DNA from 4 places in the Serratia sp. NCCP-200 genome. Region 4 is predicted to be linked to each of the others. Evidence: predicted binding sites of a transcription regulator. Region 4 holds the regulator's gene; each other region holds the start of a gene.
The links. Region 4 encodes Fur, which represses iron uptake genes when iron is present. Its sites were predicted from a motif close to ATAATAATGAGAACNACTATCAA; they were not measured.
Positions count from the first base shown of each region.

Region 1 (8,201 bases), on a different contig from region 4:
ATCTGCTCACACAGGGTGCGCAGCTGATCGGCGTCGCCGTGATAGATGGCTGCATCAAACTCGACGTTATCCTGCGCCCAATCCTTGGTGAAACCGATCCGTGCCTGTACGGCGGCTGGCAAGCTGCGATACAGCGTACGCTGCAATTCCGCCTCCGGCCACAGCGCCTGGCTGCCAACCGCCAGCACGGCAGCCAACTGGTTCAACGCATCGGCGTTGTTGTCCGCCAGGCACAGCACGCGTTCGCGTGGCAACAGCGCGTAAGTATTGCGTTCCCCGGTTGGGCCTGGCAGCGGACGTACGGTGCCACCCTGGCCCAGTTCGGCGTATTGTTGCGCCAGGACTGCCAACTCGCGATGGTTCTCCGCCACGGCCCATTGTTCCAAGGCCTGATGCGGCACAAGCAGCGTAGGGCGTACGGTGGCTTCCAGAGGACGCTCGTTATCCTGGCGATTCAGAGTACGCTGCACGGCATCCTGTGGACGGCTGGCCAGCAGGCGGTACAGATAGAGTGGACCACCGGCTTTCGGCCCGGTGCCAGACAGGCCTTCACCGCCAAACGGCTGCACGCCTACCACTGCACCCACCATATTGCGGTTAACATACAGGTTACCGACCTTGGCATGATCGGTGACTCTGGCGATGGTTTCATCGATACGCGTATGGATACCCAGCGTCAGACCATAGCCTGAAGCATTGATCTGATCGACCAACGCGCCCAGATTGGCACGCTGGAAGCGAACCACGTGCAGCACCGGGCCAAAGATCTCTTTTTGCAGCTCGTCAAAGCTTTCCAGTTCGATCAGCGTTGGCTTCACAAAGGTGCCGCGAGCCCACTCTTTCTCATCATCTCCCAGGCTTTTTGCCGCCTGATAAACCTTGCGGCCTTTGGCACGCATGGCCTGGATATGGCGTTCAATGCCGGTTTTGGCTTCAGCGTCTATCACCGGGCCAATGTCGGTAGACAGGCGTTCTGGATTACCCATCCGGCATTCTGCCATCGCCCCGCGCAGCATTTTCAGGGTGTGTTCTGCCACGTCTTCCTGCACACACAGGATGCGCAGGGCAGAGCAACGCTGTCCGGCACTGTCGAAGGCGGAGGCCACAACGTCGGTCACCACCTGTTCGGTCAGGGCAGAAGAGTCGACGATCATCGCGTTCAAACCGCCGGTTTCGGCAATCAACGGGGTCGGGCGGCCTTGAGGGTCCAGACGGCCTGCGATATTGCGTTGCAGAATGCCCGCAACGTCGGTAGAGCCGGTGAACATCACGCCGCGTACGCGTGCATCATTGACCAATAGAGAACCTACGGTTTCGCCCTGGCCAGGCAACAGTTGCAGAACGCCCTGAGGAATGCCAGCCTCCAACAGGATACGCACCGCCTGGGCGGCGACCAACGGCGTCTGTTCCGCCGGTTTTGCCAGCACGCTGTTACCGGCAGCAAGGGCGGCGGCAACCTGGCCGGTGAAGATGGCCAGCGGGAAGTTCCACGGGCTGATGCAGACTACCGGGCCTAACGGACGATGGCTGTCATTGGCGAAGTCGTCACGCACTTGGCCAGCATAGTAATGCAGAAAATCTACCGCCTCACGGACTTCTGAGATGGCGTTATTGAAGGTTTTACCCGCTTCGCGCACCAGGATCCCCAGCAGGCTTTGCAGTTGGCTTTCCATCAGCTCTGCCGCGCGTTCTAAAATGGCGGCACGTTCGGAAGGTGGGGTGGCAAACCAGATCGGCCCGGCTGCGGCGGCAGAGTCTAATGCACGGCTGACTTCACCTTCGGTGGCCTCACGCACATAGCCGACAATATCACCCGGTTCGGCTGGGTTGATCACCGGTTGTTCAACTCCTTGATCCAACGGAGCATCGATCATCGGTTCAGCACGCCATTGCTGGCTTGCGCTGGTGAGCAGGGCGCTGGACAGCGAAGCCAGCCGCTGTTCGTTGGTGAGATCCAGACCGCTGGAGTTAACGCGTTTTTCACCATATAGCTCACGTGGCAACGGAATACGCGGATGTGGCAAACCTATGCGGCCTTCGCTAGCCGCCATGGCCTCGACCGCGCTGACCGGATCGGCCACCAGTTCATCGAGCGGCAGGGTGGCATCGGCGATACGGTTAACGAATGAGGTATTGGCCCCGTTTTCCAACAGACGGCGTACCAGATAGGCCAGCAGCGTTTCGTGCGTGCCGACCGGCGCATAAATACGGCAAGGGCGGTTCAGCTTGCCGTCGGCCACTTTGCCTACTACCTGCTCGTACAGCGGTTCGCCCATGCCGTGCAGGCACTGGAATTCGTACTGGCCCGGATAGTAGTTATTGCCTGCCAGATGATAAATGGCGCTCAGGGTGTGGGCGTTGTGGGTAGCAAACTGCGGATAAATCAGGTTCGGCACCGCCAGCAGCTTGCGGGCGCAGGCCAGATAGGAAACGTCGGTATACACTTTGCGGGTATACACCGGGTAGCCTTCCAGGCCATCCATCTGGGCGCGCTTGATTTCGCTGTCCCAGTAAGCGCCTTTAACCAGGCGGATCATCAGGCGACGACGGCTGCGGCTGGCCATGTCGATCACCGCATCAATGGCAAACGGGCAGCGCTTCTGGTAAGCCTGAATAACAAAGCCGATGCCGTTCCAACCGGCCAACTGTGGCTCAAAGCACAGCTTTTCCAGCAGATCGAGGGAGATCTCCAGGCGATCGGCCTCTTCGGCGTCGATATTGATGCCGATATCGTATTGACGTGCCTGCAACGTCAGCGACAGCAAGCGTGGATACAGCTCTTCCATCACGCGATCGTACTGAGCGCGGCTGTAACGTGGGTGCAACGCTGAAAGTTTGATCGAGATGCCTGGGCCTTCATAGATGCCACGGCCATTGGAGGCTTTGCCGATAGCGTGGATGGCTTGCTGATAGGAAACTAGGTAAGCCTGGGCATCGGCTTCGGTCAGTGCGGCTTCACCCAGCATGTCGTAAGAGTAACGGAAACCTTTGTCTTCCAGCTTGCGCGCGTTGGCCAGCGCTTCGGCGATGGTTTCACCAGTCACAAACTGCTCGCCCATCAGGCGCATCGCCATGTCGACCCCTTTGCGGATCAACGGCTCGCCGCGCTTACCGATGATGCGGTTAAGTGCGCTGGAGAGATTGGCTTCATTATGGGTAGAGACCAGCTTGCCGGTAAACAGCAGGCCCCAGGTCGCGGCGTTGACGAACAGCGAAGGGCTGCGGCCAAGGTGGGAGTGCCAGTTGCCGTTGCTGATTTTGTCGCGGATTAACGCATCACGCGTTGGCTTGTCTGGAATACGCAGCAGCGCTTCGGCCAGGCACATCAGAGCCACCCCTTCCTGAGAAGAGAGTGAGAACTCCTGCAGCAACCCTTGCACCATACCGGCACGGCCGTTGGCACTCTTCTGGTTACGCAGTTTTTCGGCAATGCCATAGGCCAGTTTATGGGTGGCCTGTGCCAGATCGGCGGGTAAACGCGCCTGTTCCAGCAGCATCGGCACAGCTTCAGTTTCCGGGCGGCGGTAGGCAGCGGTAATAGCTGCGCGAGTGACGGATTGCGGCAGGATCTGTTCGGCAAATTCAAGGAAGGGTTGATGAGACTCTTCAGGAACCAGTGGCGTGACGTCATCCGCTTCTGCCTGGCCGGCAGCGGCCGGCGTCGGGATTTCTGGCAGATCGGAACCACTCTCCAGACGTTCAAGATAATTGAAAATAGCCTGCTTGATTAACCAGTGTGGTGTGCGGTCAATTCGTTGTGCCGCGCTTTTGATGCGATCGCGGGTTGCTTCATCGAGCTTCACGCCCATTGTGGTAGTGCCCATGCCAATCCAGCTCCTGTGTTTGGAACTCCTCCCAACCTGCCAGATTAGGGGCGATCCATAGTGTAATGAGGTTATTGATGCCGACAATATCCTGCATGTTGCAACTTTGTGCAACCTTGTTAAATGTAGCCAGTGGCGAAGTGTGACTCCAATCGATCTTTTAACATCTTGAGCGCTACGGATGACGGGTTGATAAGTGGGGGAACTGTGCTGGGTGGGGCCTATTCCCCTGTATTAATCAGGGTTAAGTAAGAGGTGCAACTCATTTCGGCTATGACGAGTGCAACCCTGGCAGCGAATAAATGTGACCTGGCGTGAGTTTCGTGTGACTTTTTTGTTAAATGTCTTGTTGGTTGTTGATTGCCTCATCTAGGATAGCCAGCGTTCAGACCATGATGGGTATAAACGCTGTTCGCCCGCCACCATCGCAATGCGCCCCGTTCCGGCGCCTGGCGGGTGAAATTACTGACATAAAAATACCCGATAACTTTCAATAGGCTGCTAACATACGGCGGCTTGAAAGGGAGAAGGGAATAAAAATGGAGAGTTAAGATAATGAACACACCTATGCTGGTGACCTTCGTGGTCTACATCCTTGGGATGGTGGTGATCGGCCTGCTGGCCTATCGTGCCACTAACAACTTTGACGACTACATTCTGGGTGGCCGCAGCTTGGGCAGCGTGGTAACCGCGCTCTCTGCCGGGGCATCCGACATGAGCGGCTGGCTGCTGATGGGCTTACCGGGCGCGATTTTCCTTTCTGGTATTTCGGAGAGCTGGATCGCCATCGGGCTGACCATTGGTGCCTACCTGAACTGGAAGTTGGTGGCAGGGCGGTTGCGTGTGCATACCGAAGCCAACAACAACGCCTTGACGCTGCCGGATTATTTCACCAGCCGTTTTGAAGATAACAGCAAACTGCTGCGGGTGATTTCCGCCATCGTGATCCTGGTGTTCTTCACCATCTATTGTGCTTCCGGCATTGTGGCCGGTGCGCGCCTGTTTGAAAGCACCTTCGGCATGACCTACGCCACCGCGCTGTGGGCCGGGGCAGCCGCCACCATCCTGTATACTTTTATCGGCGGGTTCCTGGCGGTCAGTTGGACCGATACCGTGCAGGCCAGCCTGATGATTTTTGCGCTGATCCTTACGCCGGTGATTGTGATTATCGCCGTGGGCGGCATCGACAGTTCGATGTTGGTGATCGCGGCTAAAAACCCGGCCAATCTGGATATGATGAAAGGGCTGAATCTGGTAGCGATCCTGTCGTTGCTGGGCTGGGGTCTGGGCTACTTTGGGCAGCCGCATATTCTGGCGCGCTTTATGGCGGCGGACTCCCACCGCACCATCCGTAGCGCTCGCCGCATCAGTATGACCTGGATGATCCTCTGCCTGGCGGGGACCATTGCGGTTGGCTTCTTCGGCATTGCTTACTTTGCCAATAACCCGGATCAAGCAGGCAATGTGACGCAAAACGGCGAGCGGGTGTTTATCGAACTGGCCATGTTGCTGTTTAACCCATGGATTGCCGGGATCCTGCTGTCGGCCATTCTGGCGGCGGTAATGAGCACCTTGAGCTGTCAGCTGCTGGTTTGTTCGAGTGCGATCACCGAAGACCTGTACAAAGCCTTCTTGCGCAAAGGGGCCAGCCAGCGTGAGCTGGTGTGGGTAGGGCGTGCGATGGTGCTGGTGGTAGCGCTGGTGGCGATTGCCTTGGCGGCTAACCCGGAGAACCGCGTGCTGGGTCTGGTCAGCTATGCCTGGGCCGGTTTTGGTGCCGCATTTGGCCCGGTGGTGCTGATCTCGGTGATGTGGTCGCGTATGACCCGTAACGGCGCACTGGCCGGTATGCTGGTGGGGGCGATCACCGTGATCGTCTGGAAGCAGTACGCCTGGCTGGATCTGTATGAAATCATTCCAGGCTTTGTGTTTGGCTGTATCGCCATCGTGGTGGTTAGCCTGATGGGTCGCCAGCCTTCGGCAACTATCACCAAACGTTTTGATCTGGCAGAGGCCGAGTTCAAAACGGTCTAAATCCGCCTTAATCTCTCCCCGGCAATCGGGGAGAGATCGGCTTTTCTCCTCACGACTCTCATCAAGCTGTAACAACTAGCGACATTTGATTAATAAAAATCACACTTCCGCCTCTTGTTTTTCTTTTCAGTAGAATGATAATCACTATCGTTCTGGTTTACTTTTCTTTACATTGCCGCAGCCTGGTTACTCAGCGCCAGCGGCTGACTACAAACGCCTTTTCAGGGGTTAATATTCTATGTTTGTTCCTTTCCTTATCATGTTCCGTGAGGGGCTGGAGGCTGCGCTGATCGTCAGTTTGATCGCCAGCTATCTGAAGCGGACTCAACGCGGTCAATGGCTTGGTGTGGTATGGATTGGGGTAATCGTCGCCGTTGCTCTGTGCCTGGCGCTAGGTATCTTCATCAATGAAACCACCGGCGAGTTTCCGCAAAAACAGCAAGAGCTGTTCGAAGGGCTGGTAGCGGTGGTGGCGGTGTGCATCCTGACCTATATGGTGTTTTGGATGCGCAAGGTTTCCCGCTCGGTGAAGGTGCATCTTGAAGGGGCGATCGATAACGCCCTCAACTCGAGTAAAAGGCAAGGGTGGGCGTTGGTGGCGATGGTGTTTTTTGCCGTTGCCCGTGAGGGGCTGGAGTCGGTGTTCTTTCTGTTGGCTGCGTTTCAGCAGGATGTGGGCATTGCCGCGCCAATCGGTGCGATGCTCGGACTGGCGTGCGCCATCGTGGTGGGCATGCTGATCTATTGGGGCGGCATCAAACTGCACTTGGCTAAATTTTTCAAATGGACCAGTCTGTTTATTCTGTTCGTGGCTGCGGGCCTGGCCGCCGGGGCGATCCGTGCCTTCCACGAGGCTGGATTGTGGAACCACTTCCAGGACATCGCGTTCGACCTCAGCAACCAGCTATCCACGCATTCACTGCTGGGCACCCTGTTAGAGGGAATGTTCGGCTATCAGGAAGCGCCATCGGTCAGCGAAGTGGCGGTCTATTTCCTGTATCTGATCCCTGCTCTGATTTTCTTTTTCCTGCCGCAGCGTACGGAGTCCTCTGCGATCCCGGCGCAACGCAAGACACATCACTAATTTACTAGGGAATTCCGTATGTCTACTCCGTTATTTCGCCGCAAGGCATTGCATGCCGCATTACTGGCCGTTCCTGCTTTCGCGCTGAGCCTCAACGCGCTGGCGGCGGATATCCCTCAGATTAAGGTGACCGTTAACGACAAACAGTGTGAGCCGATGCAGTTGACCCTGCCCGCCGGTAAAACCCAGTTTGTGGTGCATAACACCAGCCAGAAGAACCTGGAGTGGGAAATCCTCAAAGGCGTAATGGTGGTGGAAGAGCGTGAAAATATCGCGCCAGGTTTCACCCAGAAAATGACGGCAAACCTCGAGCCGGGTGAATACGATATGACTTGTGGGCTGCTGAGCAACCCGAAAGGCAAGCTTGTCGTCACGGCTGCGGGAGCGGTAGCTGATGGCAAACCGAATGTGATGGATCTGGTTGGCCCGATTGCCGAATATAAAGTCTATGTCACCAAGGAAGTTGAAGGGCTGGTCAAGCAAACCAAGCTGTTCACCGATGCGATCAAAGCCGGTGATGTGGCCCAGGCCCGCAAGCTTTATGCGCCAACCCGTCAGCACTACGAGCGTATCGAACCGATTGCCGAGCTGTTCTCCGATCTGGACGGCAGCATCGACGCCCGTGAAGACGACTATGAGAAAAAAGCCGAAGATCCGAAATTCACTGGCTTCCACCGTCTGGAGAAAGCGCTGTTTGCCGACAACACCACCAAGGGCATGAATGAGTATGCCGATGGTCTGTACAAAGACACGCTGGAATTGCAAAAACGCATCGGTGAACTGACCTTCCCGCCAAGTAAAGTGGTGGGCGGCGCTGCTGGCCTGATTGAAGAAGTGGCAGCCAGCAAGATCAGCGGTGAAGAGGATCGCTACAGCCGTACCGACCTGTGGGATTTCCAGGCCAACGTCGATGGCGCCCAGAAGATTGTGAACCTGTTGCGTCCGCTATTGGAAAAGGCCAACCAGCCACTGCTGGCCAAGATCGACGCCAACTTTAAAACCGTCGACACCATCCTGGCTAAATACAAGACCGCAGAGGGTTACGAGTCTTACGAGAAGCTGACTACCGCGGATCGCAATGCGATGAAAGGGCCGATCACTACGCTGGCAGAAGACCTGTCACAGCTGCGTGGCGTGCTGGGTCTGGATTAAGGCTGAGCATGATGAACAACAAGCCCGGCCCGCATAACGGGCCGTTTCCTCAAGATGAGCAGGCCGCTTCGCCTTCGCGTAGGCGGTTGTTGCAGGGGTTGGGCATG
Region 1 is NZ_BAAKUJ010000001.1:972,735-980,935, forward strand. Features, by position in the region: gene putA (trifunctional transcriptional regulator/proline dehydrogenase/L-glutamate gamma-semialdehyde dehydrogenase) at 1-3,824, opposite strand, end outside; gene putP (sodium/proline symporter PutP) at 4,380-5,858, shown strand; gene efeU (iron uptake transporter permease EfeU) at 6,097-6,942, shown strand; gene efeO (iron uptake system protein EfeO) at 6,961-8,094, shown strand; gene efeB (iron uptake transporter deferrochelatase/peroxidase subunit) at 8,106-8,201, shown strand, end outside.
Region 1: the regulator Fur is predicted to act here: its motif matches at 5,987-6,009, upstream of efeU (iron uptake transporter permease EfeU).

Region 2 (8,201 bases), on a different contig from region 4:
TGAAATCAGACGCTGCTGATGATCGGCCAAACTTTCTTTGCCACAACAAGCACCGGCGCACCGCTTCAGTGCCGAGCGAAAACATGGGCGGCCTTTGCTTAATGGCTCAAGCCCCAACAGTCCATAACAGAGTTGATGCTGATCGGCGATAGACTGCAGCGCTTGTAGTGCCGCCCGCCGGTTGGCAAAAAGGCCAAACAACCCAGCGTGCCGAGCAAAATCCACCTCTTTGGCATACACCACCGTGGGTTTGTCATCATTGAGTTGCAATGCGCAGAGCTGCCTGTTGCGACGCAGGCGTTTATTGAACAGCGGTTGTTGCTGTTTAATCAATTGCGCTTCCAGCAACAACGCCCCTATTTCACCCGCCGTCCTGATAAAGGTGATACGCCTGGCCTGGCGCAGCATGGCCGCTTCGTCCGGGGTGCGCAAATGTGAAAGCACCCGGCTGCGAAGGTTCACGCTCTTACCGATGTAGAGCGGCATGGTTTCGCACTCGCCGTGGAACAGGTACACCCCAGGTAAAGCGGGCAAGCCTTCCAGCCATTGGCGTAGGTGTTCCGGGTATTGGTAGATAGCTTCCGCTTCAAACTCGAGCCTTGGTGCGGCAGAACGTCTGGCCAATCGTACTCTCCATACTGATTTTTTATACAGTATAGCGGGGTTGGGTGGGGGTTTGAAGGGGGGGAACGCAGTAAAACTCGTCAATCCTATCATACAGGCGCCTGGATAATAGGACTGAGTCTAACAATACTCACTACTCGACGTTTACTGACCGGTTCTCACAAATCTTTTGAATGCAACGGTTGCCATATCTGGGTTAGGCTCACAACCAAGCATGTTGGCACAAAACGGTTTTATAAATATTCTCGATGTACCATCTTCATTGGGCATCTTGCTTATCTGATATGCCAATAAAGGGCTATAGGGCGCAGGGTTGTGGGTTGAAATTATAGTATCGGTTACCGTTTGCACCTTCCAATTGGAATTGGTCGCCACCCAGAACTGTGAGCGTTTCCAGTATAAATCACACTCCTTATCATCCTTACAGATCAGTGGCTTTTCGACTTCTGCCTGAAGTGCTGGATCAACCTTTTGGGCACATCCACTCATCATTACCGTGATAAAACAAAATGCTATAATCTTCTTCATTCAATCCATTCCCTATGAGGTGCGTTACAAGTGGCAACATCCTATCATCAGCTAATTTACGGTCAATGCACTTCTGTAGCCTCAACCATCTTTATCACTCACAGTGCTAATAAAGGTGATAAACCTCGTCCGTAGTACGCAAATATAAAAGCACCCAGCTGCGAATGTTCACGTTTTTACCGATGATGTTATGGGCATTGATCAATGCAGCCGTGGTGATTGTCCCCTCACCCTAGCCCTCTCCCAAAGGACGAGGGAACTTTACGTGCTACATGTTGATACAGTGCCTGACTACGGTTGCGGACTAGCTCCCTCTCCCTGTGGAAACGTTAATATTGCCTAAGATGTGTTCGGGGAGAGGGTTGGGGTGAGGGGTAACGGTTTTCGTGTAGCGGATAAAAAAATGTTATAAATCAAAAGAATAAAAAAAGACCGAGTACGATTCCTATACTCGGTCTAGGGAAAGGGCTCTTGGGAGAGAGCCGTGCGCTAAAAGTTGGCATTTATGCAAGGTTTGTTCAACCGTGCAATCTAAGAATAGTCCAAGGTGCCAGTTTTGCCAGCCCAGCGCACACAAGTGATAGTTACAAACAGAAATTAATTACGTACATCTCGTCACCACCCGTAAACTTTTGCATAAGTATCGGGTGGTTAGCTGATTAGTCAGCACACAGTTTTTCTGCTCTTTCGCGGAAAGGTTGCACATTCATTTTATGACCTGGGTTGTTGGCATCATCCAACAGGATCACATCCAGCGATTGGGCACGCTGCTGCCCCGCTTTCACCTGTGCTTCTGCGGCTTCATTGAGCGGATACTGCATCAGGGTGCTGTTGTTGAGCACGAACAAGGCGGCCCCTTTGCGGCATTGCAGCGTGACCTCCTCTTTGGTGAACGCCCACTGTTTGCCGTACTCCAGCTTAGTGACGTTAACCAGCTTATCTGCCGCCAGCGCGCTCGACGCCGTTGCCAACAGCGCAATACCAAGAATTACAGATTTCATGTTTTTGGCCTTAAGTTGCGATTTAAATCGATTTTCCCGCAGTTTGGGGGCATCCGGCAAGGCGCAATGTCATACCGGTGCATAGGTTGCAAATAAACTCACCAACAGCAGCACCGCAGCGCCCAACGTCACCTCAAGCCAACAGGCGATCACCAACCCGCGCTGTGCCAGATTGGGGGAGGTGCGCATTGCGGGGACGATAACGTAACGGTTTGCCAATGCCACCATCACCATCAATGCCACCAGCCCGGCTTTAACTAACAACAAGCGTTGATAGGCGGAATCGAGATCGACTGGCCAGCGGCCAAGGATGATCAGGCTGTTGATTATGCCCGTGACGATCACCAGCACCACGGCAACATGGCCCCAGCGGGAGAAACGGATCAAGGTGGCGACCGCATCGCTACGCCATTGCGGTTGTGGCAAGTAGCGCAGGCAAAGCAACAACGGTAATAGGCTGCCGAACCAGTAACCTGCCGCTAATAGGTGCAAAGCGTGGTTAACTCGGTGTGCTATTCCCAATATGCCCGCATGCATCGCCGCATGGCCGATAAACGCCATGTTGACCAGTAGCAGTGCCGAGCACAGCGCTAGCGCTTGCCCCCGCTTTGCCGCAGGCAACAGCAAGGCTAACAAGGCCAGCAGGGAAAACCCCAGATGCCAGCACCAGGCCTCACCAAAAGTGGTGCCCAACACCGCCCACCAAATGCTCAATTGCCAGGTATCCGCCCAGCCATCGCCCATCAAGCCGGCCTGAATAGCCAGCATCAGCAAAGCGGTTAATGCGGAGATCCAGGTCGAGGCGAGCAGCAGCGGGCGCAAATCGCGGGTGATTATCGGGGAAAGGCGCTGTGGCGACAGGACGGCGGTGAACAGGCTGACGCCAAACATCAGCATCACCGCCGTAAAGTGCACAAAGCGACACAGCACAAACAGGGTCGCCAGAGTCATAGCTTAGTTAACGGTAAAGCTGTACTGACCTTTGGTTTTATGACCGTCAACGGAAACCACGTGCCAGCTGACCTGGTATTTCCCCGCAGCCAGTTCACTTTCAATCGGTACGTTAATCTGGGTGTTGTTGCTTGGATCCAGATCCAGCTTGCCGGTTTTAACCACGGCGTTATCTGGGCCGGTCACTTTCACACCGCTGAAGTTAGGCTCAATGCCTTCGGAGAAATTCAGCGTCAGCACTTTTGGCGCAGAGCTGACGGTGGCATCTGCCGCCGGAGTCTGTACTTTCAGGTGGGCATGCGCCAACGCCTGCTGAGAAGACAAGCCGACAAACAGTACAAAAATGGTGGAAAGCAGGCGATAGGATGAACGAATTTTAGCGATCACGGAGGAGTCCTTTATCAATTATGTAGGTGATAAGGGCCAAGACCGGTTACGCGGAGCGATGTTTCCGCAGCCTCAACCCACCACTGTGATTGCGCCACGGGTAAACAGCAGAAGGAGTGGGTAACTCACTGTTATAACTCTCTACCTCCCGGTAGCGTATCGCGTTAAATCATAACGACGGTGAATCGGCAAGTCGAGCACATCACTGATATTTTGCGATCTGGCAGCACGTATCGCTATCACTGACCGATAAACGCAGGGCAAAAAAAACCGCGTACGGGGAAAAGTACGCGGTTTTCAGATTGATGACAAAAGCGGGTTATCAGGCCTGGCCGTTACCGCTTACTGCCTCAGCACCCATTCTCTTCAGATCTTTATCAATGAAGAACAGTGCCTTGCCGCTGCTGCCTACCAGCGCCAACTTGTCCAGCACGGATTTGAACAGCTTCTCTTCTTCGTGCTGTTCGGCAACGTACCATTGCAGGAAGTTGAAGGTTGAGTAGTCTTGTGTGGTCATAGCCACGTGCGCCAGTTCATTGATTTGACGAGTGATCAGTTGCTCATGCTCGTAAGTCTGCTGGAAAACGTCCGCCAGTGATTCAAACTCTACCGGTGGTGCAGAAATGCTGCCGATCAGCGGCAAAGCCCCGGTATCACTGAGGTAGTCGAACAGACGCTGCATGTGCTGCATCTCTTCGCGTGAATGTTCTTTAAGGAATGCGGCGGCACCTTCGAAGCCTTTATCGCTGCACCAGGCGCTCATTTGCAAATACAAATTGGCGGAATAGAATTCCAGATTCAGTTGCTCATTCAGTTTCGTGGTCATTGCTTGCGTTAGCATGAGGATCCCTATTATTTTTGCAGGTCATAAATTTAATTGACCACATTATGCCTTGATTAATACAAAATAAAAACACTTGATTTACATTCATTTATTTAAAAGTTAATTTAGCCATAAATTCAATGCGTTATAAAAAACTCAATTTAACATTAAATTATTATGATAATCATTTTCATCTTTATATTTGCAGGAAGACGAATCATTCTTATTTAACAAAATAAAACAACGTCATTAGGCTTAAACATTATATCACCCTGCTTTTTGTAATGACTCTATACTCAGAGTCTGAAGATGACAGGGATAGGTTGGCTTGAGAAGCTTGCCAAGCGCGGCACGGTAGATTACCTTCTGCGCTGAGTTGCCGTTACACACTAGAAGGAGGATCCCATGGGTTACAATCTGGCAGAACTTTCCAAAGACGAGATGGACAAGGTGAACGTTGATCTGGCCGCGTCTGGAGTGGCATTCAAGGAACGCTACAATATGCCGGTGATCCCTGAGATGGTGGAGCGTGAGCAGCCAAAGCATCTGCAAGACTACTTCCGCGAGCGAGTGATGCACTATCGCGTCGAATCACACAAATTCTCTCGCCTGCCTTACGAACCTAAAATGAAGTAATGACCCCTCACCCTAACCCTCTCCCACAGGGAGAGGGAACCGATCGAGTGTGTTTAAAATTTCTCGCGACTCACCTTGGATCAGGAGGCGATCGATTTTGCTAAAGTTACCGATTTACCTCCAAATGGGGAACCGATCGAGTGTGTTTGAAATTTCTCGCGACTCACCTTGGATGAGGAGATGACCGATTTTGCTAGAGTTACCGATTTACCTCCAAATGGGGGACCGATCGAGTGTGTTTGAAATTTCTCGCGACTCACCTTGGATGAGGAGATGACCGATTTTGCTAGAATTACCGATTTACCTCCAAATGGGGAACCGATCGAGTGTGTTTAAAATTTCTTGCGACTCACCTTGGATCAGGAGGCGATCGATTTTGCTAAAGTTACCGATTTACCTCCAATAACGTCTCCCTCTCCCAGTGGGAAAGGGTTGTGCAAAACGGTCGGTAGCCAGCAGAGGAGGCGACCGATTTTGCTAAAGTTACCAATTTGCCTCCAAATGAGCAGGGACTAACAGCTCCCTCTCCCTGTGGGAGAGGGTTGGGGTGAGGGGCCAGCGAAACGGTCGGTAGCCAGCATCAACTGGTGCAAAATACCCGGTTCATCCGTGGAGTGCCCTGCCCCTTCGACAATATGCAGTTCAGCCTCTGGCCAGGCCTTGGCCAGATCCCAGGCGTTTTGTACCTGACAGGCCATATCGTAACGACCATGGACAATCACCGCCGGAATATGACGGATCAGCGGGACGTTGCTCAACAGCTGGTCATCACTGTCGAGAAAGCCCTGATGGCTAAAGTAGTGGTTCTCAATACGGGCAAAGGCCAGCGCGAAATCATCTTCGCCAAAGGAGGCGGAAGCACCGCTTGGCAACAGCGTTACCGTTTCTCCTTCCCACACGCTCCACAGTTTGGCAGCCTCAAGCTGCACTTGCAGATCCGGTGAAGTCAGACGTTGACGGTAGGCAGTAATCACGTCCTTGCGCTCTTCCTCCGAAAGGATAGACAACACCCGCTCCCATTTATCCGGAAAGAAGCGGGAAGCGCCGTCTTGATAATACCAACTCAGCTCCTGCTTACGCAGCGTGAAGATCCCCCGCAGCACCATCTCGCTGACGCGTTGCGGATGCGTCTGTGCATAGGCCAGCGCCAGCGTGGAACCCCAGGAGCCACCAAAGACCAGCCACTGGTCCACTCCGGCCATGACACGCAGTCTTTCGAGATCGTCGACCAGGTGCCAGGTAGTGTTATTGTCCAGGCTGGCATGTGGTTTGGAACGACCACAGCCGCGTTGATCGAACAGTAAAACCTTATAGCGCTGCGGGTCGAACAGCTGGCGATGATAAGGTGCGCTACCACCGCCAGGCCCGCCGTGGATAAAGACCGCAGGCTTACCGTTTGGATTGCCGCTCAGCTCCCAGTAGATCCGGTGCCCATCTCCAGTATCCAGCCAACCGCTGTCATAGGCGGATAATGGCGGGTACAAACCTCGTAATTGTTCCATGGCGCGTACGTCTCTCTGTGAGTGATACCTTCATCAAAGCCGAAGCCGCTCATCAGGTCAACGGTAAAACGCTAAAACCTCCACCTATACCAACATGTTAGTGCGCGTTTGCTTAAAATGAAGTCGACTTGCTTTTACGCATATGGGGTTCGCGCATTTCTTGTGCGGTTTTGGCTTCAATACTCAGCTCCGCCGTCGGGCGCAATAACAGACGTGGCAGGCCAATAGGCTCACCCGTTTCAAGGCAATAACCGAAATCACCGGTTTCCAGGCGCTGCAGGGCGGCGGCCATCTTGGGTAACAGGCGGGTTTCCCGATCCAATTGGCGGAACAGCAGGCGCAGATCTTCTTCGCGCGCGGCTTTATCCGCTTCGTCACCGCTTATATCGCCGCTGTCGATATCACGTTTCAGCACGTCGATGTGCTGCCAGAGTTTTTGTTGCTCGTCCAATAGGCGTTGGCGGAAAAACGCCCGCTGCTCCGTATTCATGTAATCAGATTCTGGCATCGCCAGCAGTTGTTGCTCGCTTAATAATGTCATGACTGTCATGGCACACTCCGTGTACATAAGTTTGTTACATTATAACATTTTTAACACATAAAGGTTAATAATAAATAATCATTGGATAAACAAGGCGTTGACGTTTCCATACCCTTTGCTGCTTGCATATGATGGCCGCGAGGGAGTTAATGGTCCAGCAAGCCACCCAACCATAGGTTAACCAAGAGGCCATCATGAGTAAGGGAATGGACAGCAAGAAAAATGCGAAGAAGAAGCCGTTGAAAACCCCAGCCGAGAAAAAAGCGGAGAAACGTTCCAAAAAAGGACAGGCGTCTACATCTGGTGAGTAAATCAGTTTCTGACCGTAGTTAAACCCGCCGAGGCGGGTTTTTTGTTGCCTGCGAAAAGACAGGTTGGCATCGCAACCCCATATCGTTAAGCTAGGCAGTAGACTTTAGCTGGGAACATCATGATGTTACGTGTAATCGATACTGAAACCTGTGGGCTAGACGGCGGCGTAGTGGAAGTCGCTTCCGTTGACGTGATCGACGGGCAAATCACTAATCCGATGAGCGACCTGATCAGCCCAGACCGGCCTATCGGCCTGGACGCCATGGCCATTCACCACATCACCGAGCAGATGGTTGAGGGCAAGCCGCGTATCGCCGTCGCCATTGGGCGTTACCAGGGCAGCCAATATTATGTTGCGCACAACGCCGCCTTTGATCGTGCCATGCTGCCGGAAATGAACGGTGCCTGGATTTGTACCCTCAAGCTGGCACGTACGCTGTACCCAGACATTAAATATGGTAATCAATACCTGCGCTATGCGCTGAATCTGGATGTACAACTGCCGCAGGATACCGCGCTTTATCCACACCGCGCACTGTACGACTGCTACGTCACCGCCGCACTGCTGCAACGCATTGTGCAGGACTCCGGTTGGACGCCAGAACAGATGCTGGAAATCACCGAGCAGCCGGTATTGTTGAAAAAATTCAAGTTCGGCAAATATCGTGGGCAATCTATTGAGCAGGTGGCGCTGGACGATCCTGGCTATCTGCGTTGGATGCTGAAATCCATCGACGATCTCAGCCCGGATATGAAACACACGTTGAAATACTATCTGTTGGGTTAATCAGGCGGGCAGTCTCCTGCCCGCGATGATTTATTCCGCCAGCGCCAGAATAAACGCATATTCCAGCGCAATATCTTCGTAAGCCTTAAAGCGCCCAGACTTACCGCCG
Region 2 is NZ_BAAKUJ010000001.1:1,066,297-1,074,497, reverse strand. Features, by position in the region: gene cho (excinuclease Cho) at 1-624, opposite strand, end outside; gene AC6HVW_RS05005 (hypothetical protein) at 769-1,152, opposite strand; gene AC6HVW_RS05000 (YebY family protein) at 1,812-2,153, opposite strand; gene copD (copper homeostasis membrane protein CopD) at 2,223-3,104, opposite strand; gene yobA (CopC domain-containing protein YobA) at 3,108-3,491, opposite strand; gene ftnA (non-heme ferritin) at 3,814-4,332, opposite strand; gene AC6HVW_RS04980 (DNA polymerase III subunit theta) at 4,720-4,950, shown strand; gene pip (prolyl aminopeptidase) at 5,463-6,452, opposite strand; gene AC6HVW_RS04970 (TraR/DksA C4-type zinc finger protein) at 6,565-7,002, opposite strand; gene exoX (exodeoxyribonuclease X) at 7,424-8,092, shown strand; gene AC6HVW_RS04960 (S9 family peptidase) at 8,123-8,201, opposite strand, start outside.
Region 2: the regulator Fur is predicted to act here: its motif matches at 4,486-4,508, upstream of ftnA (non-heme ferritin).

Region 3 (8,201 bases), on a different contig from region 4:
AGCAACGACTGCTTGCCATACAGAATGCCGATACCGCTAGGCCCGTACAGCTTGTGGCCGGAGAACACATAGAAATCACAGTCTAGCGCCTGGACATCGATACGCTGATGCATTACCGCCTGAGCGCCGTCCACCAGCACTTTCAGCCCAGCAGCTTTGGCCACGGGAACGATCTCATGCAGTGGGTTGACGGTTCCCAACACGTTCGATACCTGGGTGATCGCCAACAGCTTGGTGGAGGCATCGATCAGGCCCGGCAGTTGTGCCAAATCCAAGGTACCGTCTGGCTGCAATGGCCAGACACGCAGCGTGATGCCTCGCTCCTGCGCCAGCATTTGCCACGGCACAATGTTGGCGTGGTGCTCCATCTCGGTGATGATGATGCTGTCGCCCGCCGTCAGCAGATGGCGGCCAAAGCTGTTAGCCACCAGATTGATGCCTTCGGTGGTGCCTTTGACGAACACGATTTCTTCCGCCGAGCCCGCATTGATAAAGCGCGCCACTTTCTCACGCACGCCCTCCATCTGCTGGGTAGCTTCGGCGCTCAACGTATGAATGCCGCGGTGAACCGCGGCATAACCGTGACAGTAGAAATCCAGTTCGCGATCAATCACGCTCTGCGGTTTCTGCGCGCTGGCAGCACTGTCCAGATAAGCCAACGGTTGCCCATTGACCTCCCGAGCCAGCAGGGGAAAATCACTACGTACCCGTTCTAGGGGATAACTCATGCCGCCTCCCGGGGTAAACGATCGGCGATACGAGCCAGCACCAACTCCCGTATGACCGGGTCGGAAATGCCCTCTGTCAGTTCAGCGGCAAAGGCAAAGATGATCACCTGCTGCGCCGCGTGCTTATCAATACCGCGCGATTGCAGATAGAACAGCTGTTCTTCATCGATCCGGCCCACGGTGGCACCGTGGCTGCATTTGACATCATCGGCGTAGATTTCCAGCTGCGGTTTGGTATCGACCTCCGCCACCTTGCCCAACAACAGGTTGTGGTTGTTCATCTGGCCGTCGGTTTTGATCGCGTGTTGCGCGACCTTGATCATGCCGTTAAACACTGCTTTGGCCCGATCGCTGACCACCGTTTTGTGCAGTTGGCGGCTTTCACAGTAGCCTTTGTTGTGTTCCAGATAGGTACGGGTATCGCATACCTCTTTACCTACCGGCAGCACCAGGCTGTTGATGACCAGATTGCTCCCCTCACCGTTTAACTGCGCACTGGTGTGGTGGCGTGTCAGCCCCGCCCCCAACAGGAAGCTATCGCTTTTAACACGCGCATCGCGGCCAACCAGCAGGTCGTTATGGGCAAAGTGGTAACTGGCCTGGCTCTCGAACGCCAGTTTGCAATGATGCAGCTCGGCATTATCACCCACCGTCACGGTCAAGCGCGCACCGGTGAAGTGGGCCGCAGCGCTGACGCTGGCATAGTGTTCGATGACCGAAGCTCGTGCACCACTCGCAATCTCGATATGGTGCCGGTGATGCAGCGTATTCACTTCTCCGGGCTGCTCGCGCCCGGAGCTGAGATGCAACAGATAGAGCGGTTTAACCGGAGCTTTGCCCGCCGCCAGGCTAATCACGCTGGTTTCCTGCGCCAGGCTTTCGGTCAAATGCAGAAAGATTTCTGGCTGGATCGGCTCCGGCAGCGCTATTGGCGCATCATAGGTCACCCTGTTCAACTGGTAGTCACCAAGATCCTCATCGCTCAATTGCGGACATAAGCGCCCATCGACAAACACCAAGCGATACGCATCAATCTTCAACGCTAACTGGTCACGCTGCTCCTCGCTAATCACGTGGTCTACGGGCTCCAGAAACTGCTGCTCCAGCAAACCTTCCAGCGGGGTATATTTCCAGTTTTCCTGCTTGCGAGTCGGCCAGCCTTGGCGCAAAACCTGCTGCCAATGGGCTAACGCATGCGCAGACTGCTCGCCGCCGCGCGCTTCGAACAGGCTGTACATCTGCTGTAGTGCCCGTGAATTACTGTTGGTCGGAAAGCCAGCCATAGCCCTGCTCCTCCAACTGTTTCACCAATGAGAAATCACCAGACTTCACGATGCGCCCCTGGGAAAGCACGTGAACGTAATCCGGTTTGATGTAATCAAGAATGCGCTGATAGTGGGTGACAATAATAAAGGCACGCTTGCCGTCACGCAGCGAATTGACGCCGTTGGCGACGATCTTCAGGGCATCGATATCCAGCCCGGAATCCGTTTCATCCAGAATGCACAGCTCCGGCTCCAGCGCGGCCATTTGCAGAATGTCGTTGCGTTTCTTCTCGCCGCCGGAAAAACCGACGTTGACCGAACGGGTCAACAAATCTGCTGGCATATTCAGCAACTCGATCTTCTGTTCGATAAAGTCGGCGAAGTCGAAGCGATCCAGCGCCTCTTGGCCACGGTAATTACGCACCGCATTCACCGAGGTCTGCAGGAAGAAATGGTTGCTGACGCCGGGGATCTCTACTGGATACTGGAACGCCAGGAATACGCCCTCACCGGCCCGATCCTCAGGAGCCAGCTCCAGCAGATCTTTGCCTTTAAACGTCACTTCCCCTGCGGTGACCTCATACTCTTCCCGGCCAGCCAGCGTGGCGGAAAGCGTGCTTTTGCCGGAGCCGTTGGGCCCCATAATGGCGTGCACTTCGCCCGGTTTGATGTCCAGGCTCAGCCCCTTGAGGATCTCATTACCTTCGGCGCTGACGTGCAAATTCTTGATACTTAACATGCTGTGTCCTCTAATCGCGCTGCTGCGCTATAAATACGGGTGCTTAACCGACGCTGTGTTCCAGGCTGATAGCCAGTAACTTCTGTGCCTCTACGGCAAACTCCAGCGGCAGCTCGGAGAACACGTCCTTGCAGAAACCATTGACGATCATCGAGATGGCATTATCTTCGCTGATGCCCCGTTGCAGGCAGTAGAACAGTTGGTCGTCACCGATTTTCGAGGTGGTAGCCTCATGCTCAAGCTGGGCGCTGTTATTGCGAGTTTCCACATAAGGGAAGGTATGCGCCCCGCTGTTGGGCCCGATCAGCATCGAATCGCACTGGGTAAAGTTACGGGCGTTTTCCGCTCCAGGCAGGATTTTCACCAGCCCACGATAGGTATTTTGGCTGTGTCCGGCGGAGATCCCTTTGGCAATAATGGTCGACTTGGTGTTTTTACCAATGTGGATCATCTTGGTGCCGGTATCCGCCTGTTGGTAGCCGCTGGTCAGCGCCACCGAGAAAAACTCACCGATCGAGTTGTCGCCCTGCAAGATCACGCTTGGGTATTTCCAAGTGATGGCTGAGCCGGTTTCAGACTGTGTCCAGGACATTTTGGACCCTGAGCCTTCACACAGCGCACGCTTGGTGACGAAGTTAAGAATACCGCCTTTGCTTTCGCCGCCGCCGGAGAACCAGTTTTGCACCGTGGAATACTTCACTTCGGCGTCTTTATGCAGGATCACTTCAACCACCGCCGCATGCAGCTGATAGCTGTCGCGTACCGGCGCTGAGCAGCCTTCGATGTAGCTGACATAACTGCCTTCATCGGCAATCAGAATGGTGCGTTCAAACTGGCCGGTTTTCGCGGCGTTAATACGGAAATAGGTGGAAAGCTCCATTGGGCAGCGTACGCCCTTCGGCACGTAAACAAAGGTGCCGTCGGAAGCCACCGCAGCGTTGAGTGCGGCAAAGAAGTTGTCGTTATGCGGCACCACTCGGCCCAGATACTTACGTACCAAGTCTGGATGGTCGTGAATGGCCTCACCGAACGAGCAGAAGATCACCCCGCTCTCCGCCAGCTTTTCACGGTAGGTGGTCGCGACGGAAACCGAGTCGAAAATGGCGTCTACCGCGACTTCGCTACCTTCACGCACCGGTACACCTAGCTGATTAAACGCCAGTTCAACTTCGCTGGTCAGGTAGCCGTTTTCCGAACTGGCACCAGGCTGCTGCTCCGCCCCAGGCTGAGAACCGCAGGAGTCATCACAGCTGCCGCAGGACGGCGCTGAATAGTAGCTGTAATCCTGATAGTTCAGCTTGTCATAGTTGGCTTTCAGCCAGTGTGGCTCTTCCATTTGCAGCCAGGCACGGTAAGCCTCCAGGCGGAATTCCAGCATCCACTCGGGTTCGTTACGCTTGGCCGAGATGGCGCGTACCACCTCTTCGTTGATACCTTTGGCCAACTCATCGGTGGCCAGTTGGGTAAAGAATCCTTCCTTGTAGCGACCTTCGCTGACCCAAGCCGGTACATCTTTCGCTGTTTCTACGTTGCTTCGTGTCATGTTGATTGCATCGCTTAAACGCCAAAGCTCTCACCGCACCCGCAGGCGTTCTGAGCTTTAGGGTTATTAAATTTGAACATCTGATTCAGCCCTTCCCGAACAAAATCTACCGTGGTGCCATCGATAAACGGCATCGCTTTGAGCGGCACGAACAGCTTGGCCCCGTCGCGTTCGAACAACAGATCGTCGCTGGCCGGTTCGCGGGTCAAATCCAGTACGTAGGCAAAGCCCGCACAGCCAGATTGTTTGACGCCGAGTTGCAGCCCTTTCACCTGAGCATCCTGCTGCATGAGTCTGATTATCTGCTTCACCGCGCTGTCGCTCAGCGAAATGCCTTGCCAGACGTTGTCTGCCAAGGAAAAAGTACCAACATCTTCCGTATGCATATGGCCTACCTCACATTCGTGTTTTACTACAGCCGATCTGGCTTACCGCCCATGTTAGTGATAATGATTATCACTTCAACCGTTTGTTTTGCGGGGGTATTTACCAAACGCCCGGATTTACGCTCGGCAACACGATAAATCGATGGCGCATCCAGGCAAAATAGACACGGGGATAATTTTTATCCCTCTGAATTCATTGCAATTCATCATATCTCGTACGGCTTATCCCGCTGCCCCGACAAGGTTATAGCGCCGGATAAGTCGTCTGTTTTAAACATTCATAGAAAATACCTATTTCTGCATTTTGTCTGTCTGAAAAATGCCTTTCCCTGCTTTAAGTCTAGTCGCTCGCGTGTTTTTAGCCCGTGGCGGTCAAAAGACCCACAACAGAAAAAAAACTGAGGGGAGCATTGATCATCGCCACAGCTGCAAATATGATAATGATTATCATTAAGCTTTAATTGGGCGTGGACCTATGGCTATCTCGATGAATGCGTGGCTGCTGGGCAAAATTGATGAATACAAGTTCAACATCCGTGATGCCACGGTGGATTTCTATATGGCGGAAGCGGCGCTACAGCGGCCGGAATGCAACATCAATCATCTGAAGCGTTACAACGGTGTCAGCCTTGGCATGGCGAATTTATGCCTGGAAAATGGCGATGACGAGAGTTATCTGCATGCGCTGAGCAAACTGCATAACCGGCTGATCGTCGAGATCAACAACCCACAGCGCTGTCAGCTGTTCCGCGTGCAGTGCTATCATTTTGCCCGGCATACGCTAACGCTGATTTGCCAGAAATATTCGATGGAAGGCGGCTGGGACAAGGCTACCGCTTTTCAGAAGGATTTTGTGAAACGGGTACCGTTCCAACTGTAACGTTTGCCCCGCAGGCGATAACCTGCGGGGTAGGTATTACTCCAATACTGCCGTGGTCAGCCGCGAGGTACAGCACAGGCGATCGCGATCGTCGAAGATCTCGATCTGCCAGACCTGATTGCGGCGGCCAGCGTGTAACGCACGACAAACCCCGCGCACCTGCCCTTTAAATACCGCGCGCAGGTGGTTGGCGTTAATCTCTAACCCCACCACCTTTTGTTCCCCTTCGGTGCACAGATACCCTGCCATTGAGCCCATCGACTCGGCCAGCACCACCGAAGCCCCACCGTGTAACAGGCCAAACGGCTGGGTAGTGCGGTGATCGACGGGCATCACCGCCTCTAAATAGTCATCTTCCAAGCGGGTAAACTGAATGCCCACATGGGCCACCATGCATCCTTCACCGCTTTGGTTGAGTTGTTCCAGCGTTGTTTCACGTTTCCACAGCTTCACGCAATCATCTCCAGAAGTGCCTGTAATGGATGCCGCACGCCATTGCCTTCAATGCGTTTTACCTGGCTGCGGCAAGAATAACCGGTCGCCAGACAGCGTTGCCTTGGCAAACGCTGTAGCGCCTGATGCCATGATAGCTCATAAATCCCCAGGGAATTTTGCAGATTCTTGGCTTCGTGACCGTAAGTGCCCGCCATGCCACAGCAACCCACGCTGACGTTTTCCAACTTGGCGCCAAAACGGGCAAAGATGGCAGCCCACTGCTGGGTACTCGCCGGTAATGCAGTAGTTTCGGTACAGTGGCCAAACAGATACCAGGCTTCCCCGGTGGCAGGCTGTTCCGCTCGTTCTGCCAGCAACTGTTGCAACCACTCATGAACCAGTTGCACCTGGAAATTACCCCGCTCGGCCCCGAGAATTTCTTGATACTCGTCGCGATAACACAGCACCAACGCCGGATCGACACCCACCATCGGCATCCCCAGTTTGGCTACCCGGTTAAGAAAGTCCGCTGTCTTGCGCGCCGTTTTGGCAAAGCGCGTCAGGAACCCTTTGATATGCTGTGCCTTGCCGTTCGGTGAGAAAGGCAACAGCACCGGCTTGTAGCCCAGCTTTTCCACCAGCCGTACAAAGTCTGCCACAACCTGGGCATCGTAATAACTGGTAAACGGATCCTGCACCACCAGCACATGCTGTTCGCGCTGGCTTTCGCTCAATGCTTCCAACTGTTCAAGCGTCATGCTGAACGCGCTATGGCCCGACAGTTGTTGGCGTAACGTTGGGCTGGATAGCAATGGTAAATCCACCATACCGATGCTGCTGCGGCTCAGTTCGCGCACCCATGGCTGCTTGAAGAAGAAGTTGAACACCTTTGGCGCTTTGGCCATCAACGGGGTATAGCTCTCGACGCCAGCGACCACGTAGTCACGCATCGGGCGCAGATAGCGGGTGTGGTAAAGCTGCAGGAAGCGCGAACGGAAGCCCGGCACGTCGATCTTGATCGGGCACTGGGTCGAACAGGCTTTACAGGCCAGGCAGCCAGACATCGCTTCTTTGACTTCATGGGAGAAGTCATATTCGCCCTTGCCTGCATGCCAGCTATTACGGGTTTTCTCAACCAGAGTGCGGAAGCTGAGGCGCTGCTGCGGCAACTGCTTTTCCAGTGCGACGGGGTCCACGCCCTGCTCTGCCAATAACCGTAACCATTCGCGCACCAGGGCCGCACGGCCTTTCGGCGAGTGGATCCGATTCGCGGTGATCTTCATCGATGGGCACATCGGGCTGTGGACATCAAAGTTGAAACACAGTCCGTTGCCGTTACACTCCATCGCGCCACGGAACGAGGTGCGGACATCGATGGGGATGCGGCGATCCAACGTGCCACGTTTCACCGCATCGACTTTCATCATCACGGCATCTACGCCCAGCGGCGGGCAGATTTTCCCCGGATTGAGGCGATTGAGCGGGTCAAACGCGGCCTTGATGCGGCGCAGTTCTTCATAGAGCTCCTCGCCGAAGAACGCCGGGCTATACTCCGCCCGGAAGCCCTTCCCGTGTTCTCCCCACAACAGGCCGCCATACTTGGCGGTTAACGCCACCACCTGGTCAGATATTTGCTTCATCAGCACTTCTTGCTGGGGATCGCACATATCTAAGGCCGGGCGCACATGCAGCACACCAGCATCAACGTGGCCGAACATACCGTAGCTCAGGTTATGGCTATCCAACAGTTGGCGGAACTCGGTGATATAGTCAGCCAGGTGCTGCGGCGGCACGCAGGTATCTTCAGCAAACGGGATGGGCTTGGCCTGCCCTTTGGCGTTACCCAGCAACCCAACCGCCTTTTTGCGCATATTGTAGATGCGCTCAATGCCGGTCAAATCGCCGCAAATCTGATAACCGATCACACCAGCCTGTTGCTCGGAGATCAGATCGTCCAGACGCTCGCACAGCGCTTCCATCTGGCCGTCGATCAGTTCCTTATCATCACCGGCAAACTCAACGATGTTCAACCCGAGCATCTCTTTATCGGGCACGTTGGTGATCAGTTCGCTGACCGAGTGCCAGACGATGTCTTCGCGGGCCAGATTCAGCACCTTGGAGTCGATGGTTTCCACCGACAGCGCCTTGGCTTCCACCATAAAGGGCGCATTGCGCAGGGCCGAATCGAAAGAGTCATATTTGACGTTTACCAGCCGCCGCACCTT
Region 3 is NZ_BAAKUJ010000003.1:347,539-355,739, reverse strand. Features, by position in the region: gene sufS (cysteine desulfurase SufS) at 1-728, opposite strand, end outside; gene sufD (Fe-S cluster assembly protein SufD) at 725-2,011, opposite strand; gene sufC (Fe-S cluster assembly ATPase SufC) at 1,986-2,732, opposite strand; gene sufB (Fe-S cluster assembly protein SufB) at 2,776-4,275, opposite strand; gene sufA (Fe-S cluster assembly scaffold SufA) at 4,290-4,661, opposite strand; gene AC6HVW_RS11770 (hypothetical protein) at 5,137-5,541, shown strand; gene menI (1,4-dihydroxy-2-naphthoyl-CoA hydrolase) at 5,578-5,994, opposite strand; gene ydiJ (D-2-hydroxyglutarate dehydrogenase YdiJ) at 5,991-8,201, opposite strand, start outside.
Region 3: the regulator Fur is predicted to act here: its motif matches at 4,713-4,735, upstream of sufA (Fe-S cluster assembly scaffold SufA).

Region 4 (8,201 bases):
GTGTAAATCGATTAAACATCATGGTTGTTACCTCTTGATTGATGATATGAGCATCGATGCATTTAGATATATCTAAAATACGTCGATGGCTCTAATCTAGATCGATATATCTAAATGCGCAAGAGGTAACCTGCAATTTAGATATATCTAAATTGCAGGCATAAAAAAAGCGCTGTAAAAACAGCGCCTTTTCATTATCGAAAGAGAGATTACTTGGCTGAAGCTAACACTTCGCTGACGATCTCGACCGCTTCATGCTCGATCTTTTCACGGTGCTCGGCACCCAGGAAGCTTTCGCAGTAGATCTTGTAAGCCTCTTCGGTACCCGAAGGACGAGCGGCAAACCAGCCGTTGTCGGTCATCACTTTCAGGCCGCCGATGGAAGCGCCGTTACCCGGAGCTGCCGTCAGGCGCGCAGTAATAGGATCGCCCGCCAGGGTGCTGGCCTTGACCATTTCCGGTGACAGCTTGGACAACGCCGCTTTCTGTGCGGAGGTTGCCGGAGCCTGGATACGGTTGTAGCTTGGCGCACCGAAGCGTTTGGCCAGATCGTTATAATGATGCTGCGGGTTTTCACCGGTGACCGCGGTGATCTCGGCCGCCAGCAGGCACATGATGATGCCGTCTTTATCGGTAGACCAAGGCGTGCCGTCGAAGCGCAGGAATGAAGCCCCGGCGCTCTCTTCGCCGCCGAAGCCGAAGCTACCGTCGAACAGACCGTCAACAAACCATTTGAAACCGACCGGCACTTCCACCAGCTTGCGGCCCAGATCGGCCACAACGCGGTCAATCATCGCGCTGGAAACCAGCGTTTTACCCACGGCAACGTTGGCCCCCCATTGCGGGCGATGTTGGAACAGATAATTGATGGCAACGGCCAGGTAGTGGTTCGGGTTCATCAGGCCCGCAGGCGTGACGATACCGTGGCGGTCATAATCAGGATCGTTGGCAAACGCCAGATCGAACTTGTCGCGCAGGGCCAGCAGGCCAGCCATTGCCGATTCGGACGAACAGTCCATGCGGATGATGCCGTCATGGTCGAGGTGCATAAAGCGGAAGGTCTGATCGATGGAGTCATTCACCAACGTCAGATCCAGCTTATAGTGCTCGGCAATGCGCTGCCAGTAGGCAATGCCGGAACCGCCAAGCGGGTCGACGCCCAGCTTCAGGCCCGCACGCTGAATGGCTGGCATATCGACAATGTCCACCAGCCCTGCCACGTAAGGCTGCACCAGATCCTGCGCATGCAGATGGCCGCCAGTCCAGGCTTTATCCAGCGATTGACGCTGCACGCCCTGCAGCTTGAGGCTCAGCAGTTCGTTGGCACGCTTTTCAATCACGGAAGTCAGGTTGGTATCGGCTGGGCCACCGTTTGGCGGGTTATATTTGATGCCGCCGTCTTCAGGTGGGTTATGCGAAGGCGTAATCACGATGCCGTCTGCCTGCGCGCCCCCTTTACGGTTGAAGCACAAGATGGCGTGTGACACGGCAGGGGTTGGCGTAAAGCCGTTGTTTTCCTGCACCACCACGTCAACGCCGTTGGCGGTCAGCACTTCCAGCACGGAAATAAAGGCGGGTTCGGACAGCGCATGGGTGTCTTTACCCACGTAGCAAGGGCCAGTGGTGCCCTGTTGACGACGCACTTCGGCAATGGCCTGAGCGATCGCCAGGATATGTGCTTCGTTAAAGCTCTGACGAAGCGCGCTGCCGCGATGCCCTGAGGTGCCGAATTTCACCGCGTGTGCAGCATTACCGGCCTCTGGTTGCAGTACATAATACTGCGACGTCAGCTGGGCTACGTTGATCAAATCACTTTGCTGAGCGGGTTGCCCGGCACGTGGGTCATTAGCCATCGACTACTCCCTAAAATGCCAGTACTGTGGCCGGGCAATGAGTCGCTTACGGCCACCGTGACGGGCTGTTCGCTAAATTAGACGGTGCCGCAAACTTTCTCGATCAGTTCCGCAGGGAACTGCATGGCCTGCATGATGTGTTCGATCATGCTGCGTTTGCGGCCGGTGTTGGTATTGGTGATCACCCAGTAAGGCGTACCTGGCACATGCTTGGGCTTGGTATGCGTTCCGTTGGCCAGCAGCGTTTGCTGATCGCCAGCAAAATAGGTACGGGTACGGCCATGCAACGAATCCGTTGCCGCGGCAAAGCCCGCCGCATCGAGGGTGTACAAGGTGGAAAGTACCAGCATAAAACGATTTACAGCTTTGCTCTGTTCGGCATATTCGTCCGACAGCAGCAGCTCGCGCACCGCACGCACGCGATCGCGTGGACGCTGTGCTGCAACGGCAGCCGCTGACGGCTCTGCCTGACCACTGGCAACCACAGGGGCCGTGCGCACAGGCTGGCCTGCGGTAAACTTCAACATACGCCGTAAAATATCAGACGCGCTTTCACCGATATGTTGCGTGTGGCTGGCAATATAGCGGTAAAGTTCTTCGTCGACTTCAATAGTTTTCATCTTTATCCAGTACGTTTTTTCTACTTATGAACCTGAAGCCAATTGGTGCATTCAAGCCATGGGATTATAAGGTTAAAAGCGCGGGTGCGAACACTACAATGTTCTCCCAAACGGCAAAAGCAGACTTTAGCCAACCGCCTTGGCCGCCAACCCCTCACCATACCATGAAATATCGGCAAAATTCTGCGAACAAACCAATATCTCTGCAATCATGATAACCTAACTAAATGTTATCAAGTCATGAACTTCACCATGAAATTACATTATCAATTACTGGCCTCTGAGGCCGCCACACCTGCCAGCTTACCGATCGTGCTGATCCACGGTCTGTTCGGTAATCTGGATAACCTGGGCGTGCTGGCGCGCGACCTGAACCAACAGCATACGGTGATCAAGGTCGATCTGCGCAATCACGGGCTGTCACCGCGCGCAGCGGAGATGACCTACCCAGCCATGGCGCAGGATCTGTTGACGCTGTTGGACGATTTGCAAATCGAGCGAGCCATCGTGATCGGCCACTCAATGGGCGGCAAAGCAGCGATGGCATTGACCGCGCTAGCCCCGGAGCGGATTGAACGGCTGGTGGCGATCGATATCGCCCCGGTGGATTACGCCACCCGCCGCCATGACCAGATCTTTACCGCACTGCAAGCCGTCACCGATGCGGGTATCACCCAGCGTCAGCAGGCTGCGCAGCTCATGCGAGCCACGCTGGATGAAGAAGGCGTGATCCAGTTTCTGTTGAAATCTTTCCATGCTGGCAGTTGGCGGTTCAATCTGCCGGTGCTGATCGAGCAATATGAGAACATTATCGGCTGGCAAGAGGTTCCACCCTGGCCGCACCCGACGCTGTTTATCCGTGGCGGCCTCTCGCCTTACGTGCAGGATAGCTACCGCGATGACATCGCCCGCCAGTTCCCGCAGGCACGCGCCTATGTGGTTGCAGGCACCGGCCACTGGGTCCATGCAGAGAAACCGGACGCTGTATTAAGGGCAATCCACCGCTTTATTGACCAGCCGTGAGCTCAAGTGGCGAAAAAACGCGCTAGAGAGAATAGCTTAGCGCGTTTGTAGCTAAGTTAGGCATTGTCGTCGCTCCATCTGCTGGGGTAATATGGCGCGCTATAATTTTGCCACCCTGTCCAGGTGTGAAGCTGCGCTTGGCTGGGGGTGAATTTGGGTTAGGGTTTATTGGCCCGAATTGTGTAAATCGAACCGTCTGGAAGCGTAAACCGCTTTTTGATGCAAACTCCCTTGCAGTAGCGCAACAATGGCAAAAGAACAAACGGATCGCACGACGCTGGATCTGTTCGCAGATGAACGCCGTCCAGGGCGCCCGAAAACCAACCCGCTTTCCCGAGATGAACAGCTTAGAATTAATAAGCGCAATCAGCTACGACGGGACAAAGTGCGTGGATTACGGCGTGTGGAGCTGAAAATCAACGCAGACGCGGTAGATGCTCTCAACAAACTGGCCGACCAGCGCAATATCAGCCGCAGCGAATTGATCGAACAAATGCTGTTGGCCCAACTGGCAGAAGAACAGCCAGAACACTGATCTCTGCTGCCGCAAACGCGGCACGGCGTTAAGGATGACGCCAGATCGGTTCCACCTCCGCAGAGGCATCGCATAAACGCGATAAAACCTCAGGGCAAATTTCTGGCATGATACGCATTTACGGCTGAGCAAACCTGCCCTTGGCAGCGCCTCAGGCCGCGTTTACGCAACACATTCATTTGAATTAAAAGGTTATCTTTACTATGGCTCATGTAGGCATTTTCTTTGGCAGCGACACTGGCAATACCGAAAACATTGCCAAGATGATCCAAAAGACGCTTCAGCAAAAATTCGGCAACGACGTGGCAGAAATCCACGACATCGCCAAAAGCAGCAAAGAAGATCTGGCAGCGTTTGATATCCTGCTGCTCGGTATCCCAACCTGGTACTATGGTGAAGCCCAGTGCGACTGGGATGATTTCTTCCCGACGCTGGAAGACATCGACTTTAACGGCAAGCTGGTGGCGCTGTTTGGCTGTGGCGATCAGGAAGACTACGCGGAATATTTCTGCGATGCGATGGGCACCATCCGCGACATCATTGAACCACGCGGTGCGGCCATCGTCGGCCACTGGCCAACCAAAGGCTACCATTTTGAAGCCTCCAAGGGTCTGGCAGACGATGATCACTTTGTCGGGCTGGCCATTGACGAAGATCGTCAACCTGAGCTGACCAACGAACGTGTAGACGCTTGGGTCAAGCAAATCAGTGAAGAGCTGAGCCTGGCCGAGATCGTCGGCTAAGCCTCTGCCCCGGCGGATACGTAACACATGGTAGGGGCGCCGTATAGCGCGCCCTTCTGTTATCGGCATCACGGATTAGAGCAATAGAAGCTACAAGTTTGTAACTTCCTACCTCGCCACGGTAGACTGAGACATCGGTTTATCCCATCCATCAAAGCTTTGCATGGTTACCCTGGTAAAGTGCAAAGATATGTTTGTTAACAACCGGCGGTTTCTATTTGCAGCAACCGGTTCTATAATGAGACGCAATTAACGCTTTGTGCCAACCGATGCCATAGGCGAGAACGCCTCAACTTGATTAGCATAGTAACAGGACTGAATCCGCATGACTGATAACAACTCCGCATTGAAGAAGGCTGGCTTAAAAGTCACTCTTCCGCGACTCAAAATCCTGGAAGTCTTGCAGGATCCGGCATGCCATCACGTCAGTGCGGAAGATCTGTACAAAAAACTGATAGATATGGGCGAAGAAATTGGCCTGGCCACGGTATACCGTGTGCTGAACCAGTTTGACGACGCAGGTATTGTGACCCGCCACAATTTTGAAGGTGGCAAGTCGGTTTTCGAACTGACTCAGCAACACCACCACGATCACCTGATTTGCCTGGACTGCGGCAAAGTGATCGAGTTCAGCGACGAATCCATCGAAGTGCGTCAGCGCGATATCGCCAAGCAACACGGTATCAAGCTCACCAACCACAGCCTGTATCTGTACGGCCACTGTGAAACCGGTGATTGCCGCGAGAACGAAACGCTGCACAATAAGAACTGATCCTGGCCCGCCAGAACGCGAAAACCGCCTACACGGCGGTTTTTTTATGCCTAAATGACAGATAAAAAAATCCCCGGACAGGCCCGGGGAAAAATATCCACTCAATTATCACAATTGCAGTTAGCTCTCACCTCGCACTCTCTCCGCCCATCTACCGACACGTAGGCGGGCGGAGTTCTCACTTACGCTTTCACTGGCTCGGCACGGCTAAAGCGTTTGCCATCCGGGCTAATCGCACGGATTTGCACATCACCCGCCACCGCTGGGCGAGCTTTGTCGTCATAACGCTGCCACTGTTTGCCGCCGTCGGTGGAATATTCAATTCCCAGGCCCGGCAGAGCAATATTCGCCTCCAACTTGCCACCGATGATGCGTGCCCCTGGGACCGGAAGGCGATAGCTCACGCCCGCTTTATCCATCTTGGCCAGCTCACGTTGGCCAATCAGGTTGGCAAAGCGCAGCCAGTCCTTATCAAGGGTTTTGGTATCGACCTGATGGGTTTCGCCGCCTTTGTACTCACGGCCAGCTTTGTAATCCTGCTCCCAGCTGGCACGGTGCCATGCACGTTCTGCAAGCGACACGGCACGTGGGTAAATCATGTATTCCATCTGCTGGTCGGTACGCACCACTTCGCTCCACAGCTGGGCGGAAAGACCATATGCACCCGGCCATGGTTTGTCGCTCTTGGCGGTGAAGTGGTTACCGTCACGGTCAACCGAGGTTTCGGCGTTCTGCGGCAGGTTGTTCGGCGCAAAGCTGAAGATCTTCTGCTCGTCGCTGAAACGGGTGCCCCAATAGTAACCGTGCTCGTCCGGGCTGACTTCATACGGGAAGTCCATATAGACGTAGTCCGGGTTAGAAATCACCACGTCATAACCCTTGTTCGCCCAGTCGTTAGCCGAGTCGAAACCACCCCAGTACAGGGTATCCCAGAAGTTCACCGCCACATGGTTGGTCGCGAAGGCCTTCGAGTCTTTGGCATCTTTCAGGCCGTCCTGCCACGCCTGCATTCTGTCAATGCCGTGTGCTTTCACCAACTGGCTGACTTCCAGACCGAAGTAGCTCGGCAAGTGTTCCATATCTTCCACTTTGCCGTCTTTGATGATGGCCTGGCAAACCTGCGACTTGGCCCACGGCTTGTCTTCTTTGCTCAGGTCGAGGATACCCTTGCCCGCTTCCGGATTTTTCACGTCGGTATAGCCAGCGCCCAGACGGATGTTCTTCGCTTCGTCCCCACCAAAGTGCCAGGTTTTCAGCGGTTGGCCGGCCTCTTTGTGCATCTGGGCCACTTCGCCAATCACTTTGTCCACGAAGTTTTTGGACGAATCCAGGCATGGGTTCAGGTAGCTCTGGCGGTTGAAGTACTGCACCGAGGTGGTATTGGAGGTATCGGTCGGATCCACCAGGCGGAACTCGTTGGCTTCTTTCTCTTTCCCTTCGGCAAGCAGTTTCTTGTAGCGAGCTTCCATAGAAGTAATCGCCGCACGGGCGTGCGCCGGCATGTCGATCTCAGGGATCACTTCAATCTGGCGTGCCTGAGCATATTTAACGATATCGATATAGTCCTGACGGGAGAAGAAGCCACCGTGTGGTGCCGGGCCAGAGCCGTATTGTGGCATCAGGCAGGTGGTTTCGCTCAGGTCATGACAACGCTGGCCGCCCACTTCGGTCAACTCTGGCAGGCCAGGGATCTCAATGCGCCAACCTTCGTCATCCGTCAGGTGGAAGTGGAATTTGTTCAGCTTGTAGGCTGCCATTTGATCCAGCAGGCGCAATACGGCGTCTTTTTGGTGGAAGTTACGCGCCACGTCCAGGAAGATGCCGCGGTATTGGAAGCGCGGTGCATCTTTGGCATCCAGCGTCGCGATCTTCTTGCTGCCATCCGAAGGGATTAACGACAGGATGGATTGCAGACCATAGAACACCCCAGTCTGATCGAAACCGACGATCTCGGCACCTTTCTCGCCGATCTTCAGCTGGTAGGCACCAGGCACGGCCTGATCGCCTTTGAATGCAGCTGGCTTGATATCCGTCTTGATTGGATAACCGCTCGCCTGGCTCTCAATGCCCAGCAGTGCAAAGCGCTCGGCTGCTGCATCTGCCGCTGGCTTGGTCAAGGCGCTCAGTTCCAGCGCCACGCCTTTGCTCAGGTCAATATCCTTCGCATGGACTTTAACTTCCATCGGGGTTGGGATGATTTGCCCACGCAGCGATGCCATCGGCAACACTTTCAGATCCTGGTTCTTGGTGAAGCGGCTTTCCGGCACCATCAGAATGTTGTTGTCATCCTTGGTACGCTTCCACTGGTCACCGGTGAACGGGGCAACAAACTGGTGAACATCTTCGGTATCGGTATTCGACAGGATCTTCGGCTGAGCATCGCCGGAAGTGGCATACCAGCGCGGCAGGAAGTCGGTGCGGAACAGTTGCCAGTATTCAGCGATAATCGGGATTTCCACCGCCTGATTGGCCGGGAAGCTGGTGAATTTGTCCGTCGGTTCCAGCTTATACAGATCGCCGGTGATGTGGGTGATTTTGAACTGGTCGTTATCGACCTTCAGCGTCTGGCGCGGGCTGTGGAAATAGATCGCCCAGTCTTTATCTTTGATTTCCTGATTGCCGTTGGTCAAGGTGATCAGCACCTTGTGGCAGGAC
Region 4 is NZ_BAAKUJ010000002.1:459,036-467,236, reverse strand. Features, by position in the region: gene AC6HVW_RS07460 (PadR family transcriptional regulator) at 1-19, opposite strand, end outside; gene pgm (phosphoglucomutase (alpha-D-glucose-1,6-bisphosphate-dependent)) at 210-1,853, opposite strand; gene seqA (replication initiation negative regulator SeqA) at 1,931-2,473, opposite strand; gene ybfF (esterase) at 2,714-3,496, shown strand; gene ybfE (LexA regulated protein) at 3,744-4,031, shown strand; gene fldA (flavodoxin FldA) at 4,235-4,774, shown strand; gene fur (ferric iron uptake transcriptional regulator) at 5,100-5,546, shown strand; gene AC6HVW_RS07425 (beta-N-acetylhexosaminidase) at 5,729-8,201, opposite strand, start outside.